2 regions of the Ruegeria sp. J8 genome follow, and region 2 is predicted to be linked to the other one. Evidence: riboswitches for the same ligand, from Rfam matches in the RefSeq annotation. Region 2 holds a riboswitch; the other holds the start of a gene.
What was found. Region 2 has a riboswitch for cobalamin ahead of ACR0L1_RS17600 (hypothetical protein). Riboswitches for the same ligand answer to the same signal wherever they lie in the genome.
Positions count from the first base shown of each region.

Region 1 (4,504 bases), on a different contig from region 2:
ACGACGCGGTGCCCGATGGCACGTACATGGATGTCCGGCAGGTATTCCCGCGCCATTTCCAGAAAGGCGTGGATCGCCTCGTCATGGCTTTTGGTGTTGGTCAAAGGACGGTCGATCGAGCGTCCTCCAGCGGATTGGGCCAGCAAACGTGGTGCGTCGCCCAAACGTTCGATCTGGCCACGCCAGCGCATACTGGGGCGATTGCCCTCAACCAGCTCATAAAGCGCGAATTTCAGGGAAGAAGACCCGGCGTTCAGCGCCACAACATGATCAGCCATGGATTTTACCCTTGTTTGCATGCGCATGAAGCGCGGCTACAGCACAGGATGCCAATCGCGAGGCATCATCATCGGATCGTGACGTCAAAATGATGGGAACGGCCGCACCGATCACGACCCCTGCCGCCTCGGCATGAGAGATGAAGGTCAACTGTTTTGCCACCATATTCCCGGCCTCAATATTAGGCGCGACCAGAATATCGGCAGCACCGGCAACCTCTGACGTGATCCCTTTGGTACGGGCGGCGTTCAGATCAACCGCATTGTCCATCGCCAGCGGCCCATCGACCAACCCGCCGGTGATCTGACCGCGCTCGGCCATTTTCGACAGCAAGGCCGCATCGACCGATGACGGCATATGCGGGTTGATCGTCTCAACCGCCGACAACACGCCGACCTTGGGCTGTTCGATTCCCAAAGAATGTGCCAGGTGAATCGCGTTTTGCACGATATCCGCCTTGGTTTCCAAATCAGGCGCAATATTCACCGCCGCATCCGTCACCATGATCGGGCGCGACATGCCCGGAACATCCATTACGAACACATGTGACAGTCGCCGCCCTGTGCGCAGCCCTTTTTCACGACGCAAAACCGCGTGCAGCAACTCATCGGTATGCAGATACCCCTTCATCAGGGTCTGCGCGCGTCCGTCGACTACAAGATCCACGGCACGGTGCGCGGCGATGCCGTGGCTGCGGGCCTCGACAATTTCGATGCCAGACAAGTCGGCCCCCAGCTCAGCGGCAGCAGCGGCGATTTTATCGGGGTCCCCGACGAGGATCGGCGAAATAATATGATTGGCATGTCCCAGCAACGCGCCGCTCAGAGAGTTGGGCTCTTCTGGCGCAACAACGGCGGTTGGCATCGGCTCTAGTGGGCGCGCTTTTTCCAACAGCGCGTCGAAATGGCGGTGCCGCTGCACGATCAGGCCAGGGACCTCGACCGAGTCGAACTCCATATGCGTCGAAGGCGGTGTGACCTGAACGGTGCCGCTGAGAACCAGAGCATTGTCAACGACCCGTCGCACTTCGGCTGAGCAGAGCAGATCACCATCGTCGCGCTTTTCCTCAACAGCGACAAAGGCAGTCAGTTCTTCACCCGCAAGCACCGGGAGGTGGAAGGCCAAATCCGCGCGGCGAGTCTGCGTTCCGGCGCCGGGCATGTAGTTTCCCAGCACGGCTGCGACCAGACCGGCGGGCCACAGCGCGGGTGCGACGGCTTCGGCAAGGCCGTCGCCATCCCCGTCATAGGTTGCCAGATGCAGCGGATTGTGATCGCCCGAGGCCGAGGCAAAAGCATAAAGGTCGTCAACCGTGCACAAGCGGGTCAGTTGTGCCGCGTCGCCAACCTTGAGCTGCTCGAAGGTTTTATTTTCCTGGATTTTCATAGCGTGCCAACTTTGGTTTTTCGGACGTCTTACCGACTTGGGTCGCGGGTTTAATTGATGCAGGTCAGTTCGGGGTCACAATAGTACGTCCAGCACCCTTGAGCCCGCAAAACGTAGCCTCGGCTTTCAAATTTTGCTGCGTCGCAGCATAACTGATTGCCCACTGAGCAGCAATATCCTTTGCGCTGTCTTCACCGGAACGTTGCGGAATCCATATTGACCCATGCTCTGATCTGAGGCAGTGACGCTACGATGGTTCCCGATGCTGCACGCGCGGGATGAAAAGGGAATACGGTAAGGTGCAGACCAAATCCGTAACTGCCCCCGCAACTGTAGGCGGTGAGCGACGCCAATATCCCACTGGCCGGATCAGGTCGGGAAGGGTGGCCAAGCACAGACCCGCGAGTCAGGAGACCTGCCATCTCAAACGCAACCAAACCGGGGCGGGGTGTCCTGGAAAGAGGCTCAATGTCACATCGACTCGATGTCATCAGAACCGTTCCTCTCCCTGCCCGTCTGGCATGCAGGTGGGGCGGAGCATGACGGATCATGTGGTGCTGATCTGCACGACCTGCCAAGGGGCAGAGGCGGCGCTATCGATTGCCGAGGCCCTGCGCGAGCGCCTGCCCGAGGGCTACGGCACACGGATGATCGAGTGTATGGCCGGTTGCGATCACCCGCTGACCGTTGGATTTCAGGCGGGTGCGAAGGCACAATATCTGTTTGGCGAAATTCAAACCTCGGCCGATATCGACGCTTTGGCCGCTTTCGCGCGGCAATACCAAAACAGTTCCACAGGTTGGACCAAGGCAACGGATCGCCCCGAGGCGCTGTTGCACAAGACCTTGTCGCGGATGCCGCCCTTGGCTACGGGGGCCACATGACCGAACATGCGTTCCTTCAGGTCAACGGCGTCGGTTATCACGCCTATCACGGCGAAGTTCTGCTTCAGGACATCACCTTTGCGCTTCACGAAGGCGCGGTTCTGGCCATCGCTGGGCCCAACGGCGCAGGCAAGACAACGCTGATGAACCTTCTATGCGGGTCCGAGCATCCTTCGGACGGCAATGTACTGTTCAAGGGGCGAAATTTGCGCAGCATGTCAGCGACCGAGCGTGCGCGGATGATCGCTGTTGTCAGCCAGCAGGAATATCCCGACGGGCGGCTCTCCTTGCGCGAGTATGTAGCGCTGGGACAGATCCCGATCCGGTCCGACCGCTCGGCCGAGGCCCATGCCGCCGATCTTGCGCGAATTTTGGACCTGACCAGCCTGAACGATCTGGCCGACAAGCGCATGGCGGTTCTGTCGGGCGGGGAACGGCAGCGCGCCCATATCGCGCGGGCATTGGCACAAAACCCGGCACTGCTGTTTCTGGACGAGCCCACCAACCATCTGGACCCGGACGCCAAGGGGCGGATGTTGTCACTGGTGGCCGGGCTGGGGATCACAGTGGTGATGATCGTCCACGATCTGGTCATGATCCCGGAATTTGCGACGCATGTCGCGCTGATGAAATCCACCCGTCTTACCGGGTTCGGACCTGTGGCCGACGTGCTCACCACCGACCGCGTGCGTGACACGTTCGGCGTAGATTACCTGTTTTTCCAGCACGAGGGCCGCTTGATCCCGGCGCTGGACATCCGAAAAACCTCAGTTTCCAATCCTGTTAGGAGCATTTCCGAATGAAACACATCTTGTCCGTGGCGCTGGTTACAGCCATGGCGGGCGGTGCCGCCGCGCATGAAGTTACCGTCGACAATTGCGGCGAACCGCTGGTGTTTGAAACCCAGCCCGAGCGTCTGGTCGTGCATGACATGAACATGACCGACATGGCCTTTGCACTGGGTCTACAAGACAAGATCGTCGGCCTGACCGGGATTACCGGCTGGTACAAAACCAGCCCCGAGTTCGACTCGCTGCGCGGCGATATCCCGGAACTGGCCCCGAAATATCCGACGGTCGAGAACCTGGTGGCCGTTGAACCCGACCTGTTCTTTGCCGGTTGGTACTACGGAATGCGGCCCGGTGGTGATGTGACACCGGAAACGCTGGCGCCCTTCGGGATCAAGACTATGATCCTGTCGGAAAGCTGCGTTCACCTGCATAAGGACCGCCCAAAGGCCAGCATGGACCTGCTGTTTGACGATGTCCTGCGTCTGGGCAAGGTCATGCATGTTGAAGACAAGGCCGAAGCGTTGGTTTCAGGCTGGAAAGACGAGCTGGCCGCGATTGAGGCGAAAACCGCCGATCTGCCGAAACCGCGCGTGTTCCTGCTGGACGGGCCCGCTGATGCGCCCTTCACCGCCGGAAAATACGCCATCCCAGATGCGATGATTGCCGCTGCGGGCGGTCAGAACGTGACCCATGACATGGATACAAGCTGGGGCCGTAGCTCTTGGGAGGCCGTCGCCGCCGCGAACCCCGAGTTCCTGGTGCTGTTGGACTATCAAACCGGAAATGGCGCGGCGGATACGTTCAAATTCCTGCAAGAGCACCCGGTGATGTCGCAAACCGATGCGGTCAAAAACGAGCGCTGGATCGGTCTGCGGTACGAAGAACTGACGCCGGGACCCGCGAACATTCAGGCGATCTCGAAAATGGCACAGGCCATGCATAAGGGCCTGAACTAATTTGGGCCGTCTGGGGCTGACACTTTTGGTGGGGGCGGTCATTCTGGCCGCCCTTCTTCTGGTTTCAACAATCTACGGAACCACATCCATCCCTCTGTCCGATACATTCAAGGCCATATTGCTGGGCACAGGCCTTGTGGATGGAGACGTGTCGCCCCTGCACCGTATCGTCTTTGACCTGCGCCTGCCCCGCGCGCTGTTTGCGGCC
Region 1 covers NZ_JBQFMR010000005.1:83,986-88,489, forward strand. The annotation lists gene ACR0L1_RS12235 (acetate/propionate family kinase) at 1-278, opposite strand, end outside; gene ACR0L1_RS12240 (bifunctional enoyl-CoA hydratase/phosphate acetyltransferase) at 271-1,665, opposite strand; cobalamin riboswitch at 1,903-2,102, shown strand; gene ACR0L1_RS12245 (DUF1636 family protein) at 2,205-2,549, shown strand; gene ACR0L1_RS12250 (ABC transporter ATP-binding protein) at 2,546-3,352, shown strand; gene ACR0L1_RS12255 (ABC transporter substrate-binding protein) at 3,349-4,296, shown strand; gene ACR0L1_RS12260 (FecCD family ABC transporter permease) at 4,298-4,504, shown strand, end outside.
Region 1: it holds a riboswitch for cobalamin, as region 2 does, so the genes downstream of both, ACR0L1_RS12245 (DUF1636 family protein) here and ACR0L1_RS17600 (hypothetical protein) in region 2, are expected to answer to the same signal.

Region 2 (4,504 bases):
TGCGCCAGTGCCGCCGTCGGTGCACCTGCTCCGCCGCGTACGTGTGGCGCATAGGCAGAGGCCACGGGGGCCTGCACGGCGTGCGGTGGGGCGCTCATTCTGCCGCCGGGTCCGTCATTGGGTGACGGAGGCGGGGTGTCTTGCAAACGTTTGATCAACTCTTCCGGGCTGGGCAGGTCGGCAACATGGGTCAGGCGGATCACGGCCATCTCGGCGGCCATCATGGCGTTGGGGGCGGCTGAGACCTCTTCCAGAGCCTTCAATAACATCTGCCACATACGGGTCAGGACGCGCATCGGCAGGGCCTCTGCCATTTGCTGACCGCGCGCGCGTTCGTCGGGGGACACGGTCGGGTCTTCGGCGGCATCCGGCGTGATTTTCACGACCGAGACCCAATGGGTGATCTCGGCCAGATCGCGTAGCACGGCCAGCGGGTCGGCGCCTTCGGCATATTGCGCGCCAAGCTCAGTCAGCGCCCCGGCGGCGTCGCCGCGCAGGATCATGTCCATCAGGTCCAGCACTCGGCCACGGTCGGCTAAACCCAGCATCGCACGCACCTGATCGGCGCTGGTTTCCCCGGCACCGTGTGAAATCGCCTGATCCAGCAGAGAGGTCGCATCCCGCGCCGAGCCTTCAGCCGCGCGGGTGATCAACGCCATCGCGTCCTCGGCGATTTGCGCACCTTCGGCCTCAGCAATGCGGCGCAGCAAGCCGATCATGTCTTCGGGTTCGATCCGGCGCAGGTCGAACCGCTGGCAACGCGACAGAACCGTCACGGGTACTTTGCGAATCTCGGTGGTAGCAAAGATGAATTTCACATGCTCGGGTGGTTCCTCAAGCGTCTTGAGCAGCGCGTTGAAGGCGCTGGTCGACAGCATGTGGACCTCGTCGATGATGTAGATCTTGTAGCGGGCCGAGGCCGCGCGGTAGCGGACGCTGTCGATGATCTCGCGAATATCATTGACGCCGGTGCGGCTGGCGGCGTCCATCTCCATCACGTCCACATGGCGGCCCTCCATAATGGCCACACAATGTTCGCACTGGCCGCAGGGTTCGGTGGTCGGCTTGCCCTCGCCGTCGGGGCCGATGCAGTTCATACCCTTGGCGATGATACGGGCCGTGGTGGTTTTGCCGGTGCCGCGAATGCCGGTCATGATAAAGGCTTGCGCAATTCGATCCGCCTCGAACGCGTTTTTCAGCGTGCGTACCATGGCGTCCTGACCGACTAGATCGGCGAAGGTTTCCGGGCGGTATTTGCGGGCAAGAACCTGATAGGCGGGGCTGGGCGTGTCGGTCATATCTGCTCTGTCGGATTCGGAGTCCGATGCAGCGTAGTGACCCCTGCCGCCCACGTCCACAGCAGCAGCGCAGGAAATTCGATTTGCAAGCAAGGACGCAGGCGATACATCATCGGTGCAGATTGATCGGAACGTGCCATGAATAATTTCGCCATCTATTCCCTGCGACTGGGGCCGGGTCGTCTGGGGATATCTCCGCTGCCCGGCGCGGGAGGTGCCTATGCGGCCGATCTGAAGACGGTGCAGGACTGGCGACCGGATCTGGTGATTTCAATGACCACAAGCTCTGAGATGAAAAACCTGGGAGCGGCGGCGTTCGGTGGCGATCTGGAGCGGCACGGGGTCGAATGGGCTCACCTGCCGGTCCAGGATTTTGGTGCGCCGGATGCGCGGATACAGGCCATTTGGTCCAATGTCAGCCAGCGGGCCCGTGCGCTGCTGTCCGGCGGCGGAGGCGTTTTGGTCCATTGTCGGGGCGGCTGCGGGCGATCGGGTATGGTTGCTTTGCGGTTGATGACGGATAGCGGACTGCCCGCAGATACCGCTTTGCAGATGCTACGGACAGTACGTCCCTGCGCCGTCGAGACCGAGGCGCAGATGGTCTGGGCCACTTCGGCGGCCCGGACGGGCAGCTGAATTCAGGCTGAAAGCTGGTGTTCGGTCGGCGCGGCTGGCTGGGGCGCCGTGGTAACCACTTCCATCATCGCGCAGGGCGGTGTCGGCAAAAGGCTGGCTGCGTGGGCGGTGAAATCTGCTCCGAACAACATATCCGCATAGCGATCCAGCCGCTCGGCCGGAGTGTCGGCGGCCACACCGCAGAACACCCGGATCTGATCGGGTTGGGCGCGAAACCGGGCCGAGCACCCTTCGGCGCAATGGGTCAAGTCGCTGCTGCCTTCGATCTCGAACGCATCGGTTGTTGCCGGACGGGCCGTGGCCATTGCATCCGTCAGGGCGCGTGCCATTCGGGCCAGTGCCGGGCAGGGGGCGCCGGTTTTTTGGCATACCGTCGCGGTGAATTCGTGGGTCTTGGTCTTCCAGATCATGATGCGCCCTCCGCGCGCTGGACGAGGGGCATGGATCAGGTGTGACAGCGTGCTGACGACCTGTCCCGGACACCCCGCCCGAGTTTCGGTTTTCGTTCGATGGCAGGTCTCCTGACTTGCGGGTCGTGGCTTTGCCGACCTTCCCAGCCTTTCGGCCAGTGGTATCTCGGCATTGCTCACCGCTTACAGTTGCGGGGGCAGTCTCGGCCTTGATCCGTTCCGGCAATGCCGGGCAGGATCGCACCGTGTTCCCTTTTCATCCCGCCCCGTGACCGGGGACGAGAACCATCACGCCATCGCTAGCGGTTGAGCGGGCTTCGAGTCAAGCGCCATTGAATCCCGGCGCGACGTTGGGTCAATTTCCCCACGGCTTGACTCTGATGACGGAACAGGGCCGACTGCGCGGGTGAACTAAACAGTTTAGAACATGAGGCGCGGGCGATGTTGGACAATACGCATTCTGTTTTGACCGAAGATGTCCAGTTTCCGTCCGGTCCGGCGATGCTGTCGGGGCGGCTCTATCTGCCTGCTCTGCCTCCCAAGACAGTTGTGATGATCCATGCAGCGACCGGCGTGCCCCGCGACTATTATCAGCATTTTGCCCATTGGCTGGCGGCCGAGCAGGGTATGGCTTGTCTGACCTATGACTATCGGGATTTCGGCCATTCGCTGACCGGCCGATTGCAGGACTCGCAGGTAACTATGGCGGACTGGGCGCTGGTCGACATGCCCGCCGCCCGCGCGGAAATGCGCAGACGCTTCCCGGACGCGGAACAATGGAGCATCGGCCATTCCGTTGGTGGAATGCTGGGCCCGGTTCAGCCGGATATCGCGCAGATTGACCGCATGATCTGTGTTTGCTCCGGGCTTGTCACTCTGTCTGATCACCCGTGGCCGTACAAGGCGCTGGCGGGGTTGTTCTGGTATGGCCATGCGCCGCTGGTTGTCAAAGCGGCGGGGTATTTGCCGGGCAGGGCTTTGGGTTTTGGGGCTGACCTGCCCGCGCGGGTCTACTGGCAGTGGCGTAAATGGTGCACGGCACCGACGAACTACCTGCCCGATTTGGGCAAGACCCTGCCCGAGGCGCACTGGGCCGGGCAGGGAGTGCCGGTCGATCTGATCGCATTCGACGACGATCAGGTGGTGCCGCCCAAAGCGGTGTGGCGCCTGGCCGAGCTTTATGGCCCGAATGCGCGGCGTAGGTTGTTGTCACTGTCAGATTTTGGGGTGAAAGAGATCGGGCATATCGGCGTGTTCGCCCGTCGCAACGCAGCGGTCTGGCCGCAGCTTATTGCCCAGGATCATGTGGTAGATAAGTGAGAGGTTGGACATCGACCCAAGCGGGGCTCGTTGTGGCTGCTTCCTTCCGGACCTGACCAGGTTGGCGAGGCGCTCGCCCGCGCCAACCTCTCAGCACGCGATATAGGCAAGTGCGCGGCAAATGACAACCCGTCAGAGCGTCAAATGGATCATCAGAAAACCGGCCTCGTCCTCTCCGGCGATGTTTGGTGCAAATTCTGAGATGTCGTCCAGATGGTTCCGGGCCTTGTGGCCAGTACGCAGAACCGCCACCGCCCCGGCCACGGGGGACAGACGGAACGGACGCTCGAACACGGTGCCGGAATGAGGCCCGGCAGTCACGTAGTTTTTGACCAGATCTTGTAGAGGCAGAATCGGCAGCGGAACGCGCGTCGCCCGCCCGGCAAAGGGGAAGTGCCCACCGCCATTTGCGCGGTAATTATTCAACGCCACCACAAAAGTCTGCTCTGCATCCAAGGGTTGGCCTTCGAAACGAATCTCGCGGACGCGGCGGGCCGATGGGTGCAAAAGTGCCCCATCTGCGCCAAACCGAGCGGGCTGGCTAAGGTCGATCCGGTATGTCAGCCCATGCAGGACGTCAAAATTATGCCCCGCGCGGTCCGAGGCCAGCAGATCGCATCGTTGGCCGGGGATCATCCTGTTAAAGACGCCTGCGGACATTTCCAGCCAGTCTTCGATTTGCGAACCGGTGACCGCGACGGCCATCATCTCATCGGGAAAGACGTTCAAGTCCGTCACATGGCGCAGGCAGATTTCCCCGGCCGGGACGTCGGTAAAGAACCGAGGCCCGGCACGCCCGCCGAATTTCGACGGGGACACGGCAGACAGGATTGGGCAGTC
Region 2 covers NZ_JBQFMR010000009.1:49,508-54,011, reverse strand. The annotation lists gene ACR0L1_RS17610 (DNA polymerase III subunit gamma/tau) at 1-1,298, opposite strand, end outside; gene ACR0L1_RS17605 (protein-tyrosine phosphatase family protein) at 1,437-1,934, shown strand; gene ACR0L1_RS17600 (hypothetical protein) at 1,937-2,344, opposite strand; cobalamin riboswitch at 2,429-2,649, opposite strand; gene ACR0L1_RS17595 (alpha/beta hydrolase family protein) at 2,786-3,664, shown strand; RNA gene ffs (signal recognition particle sRNA small type) at 3,659-3,757, opposite strand; gene ACR0L1_RS17585 (bifunctional 2',3'-cyclic-nucleotide 2'-phosphodiesterase/3'-nucleotidase) at 3,797-4,504, opposite strand, start outside.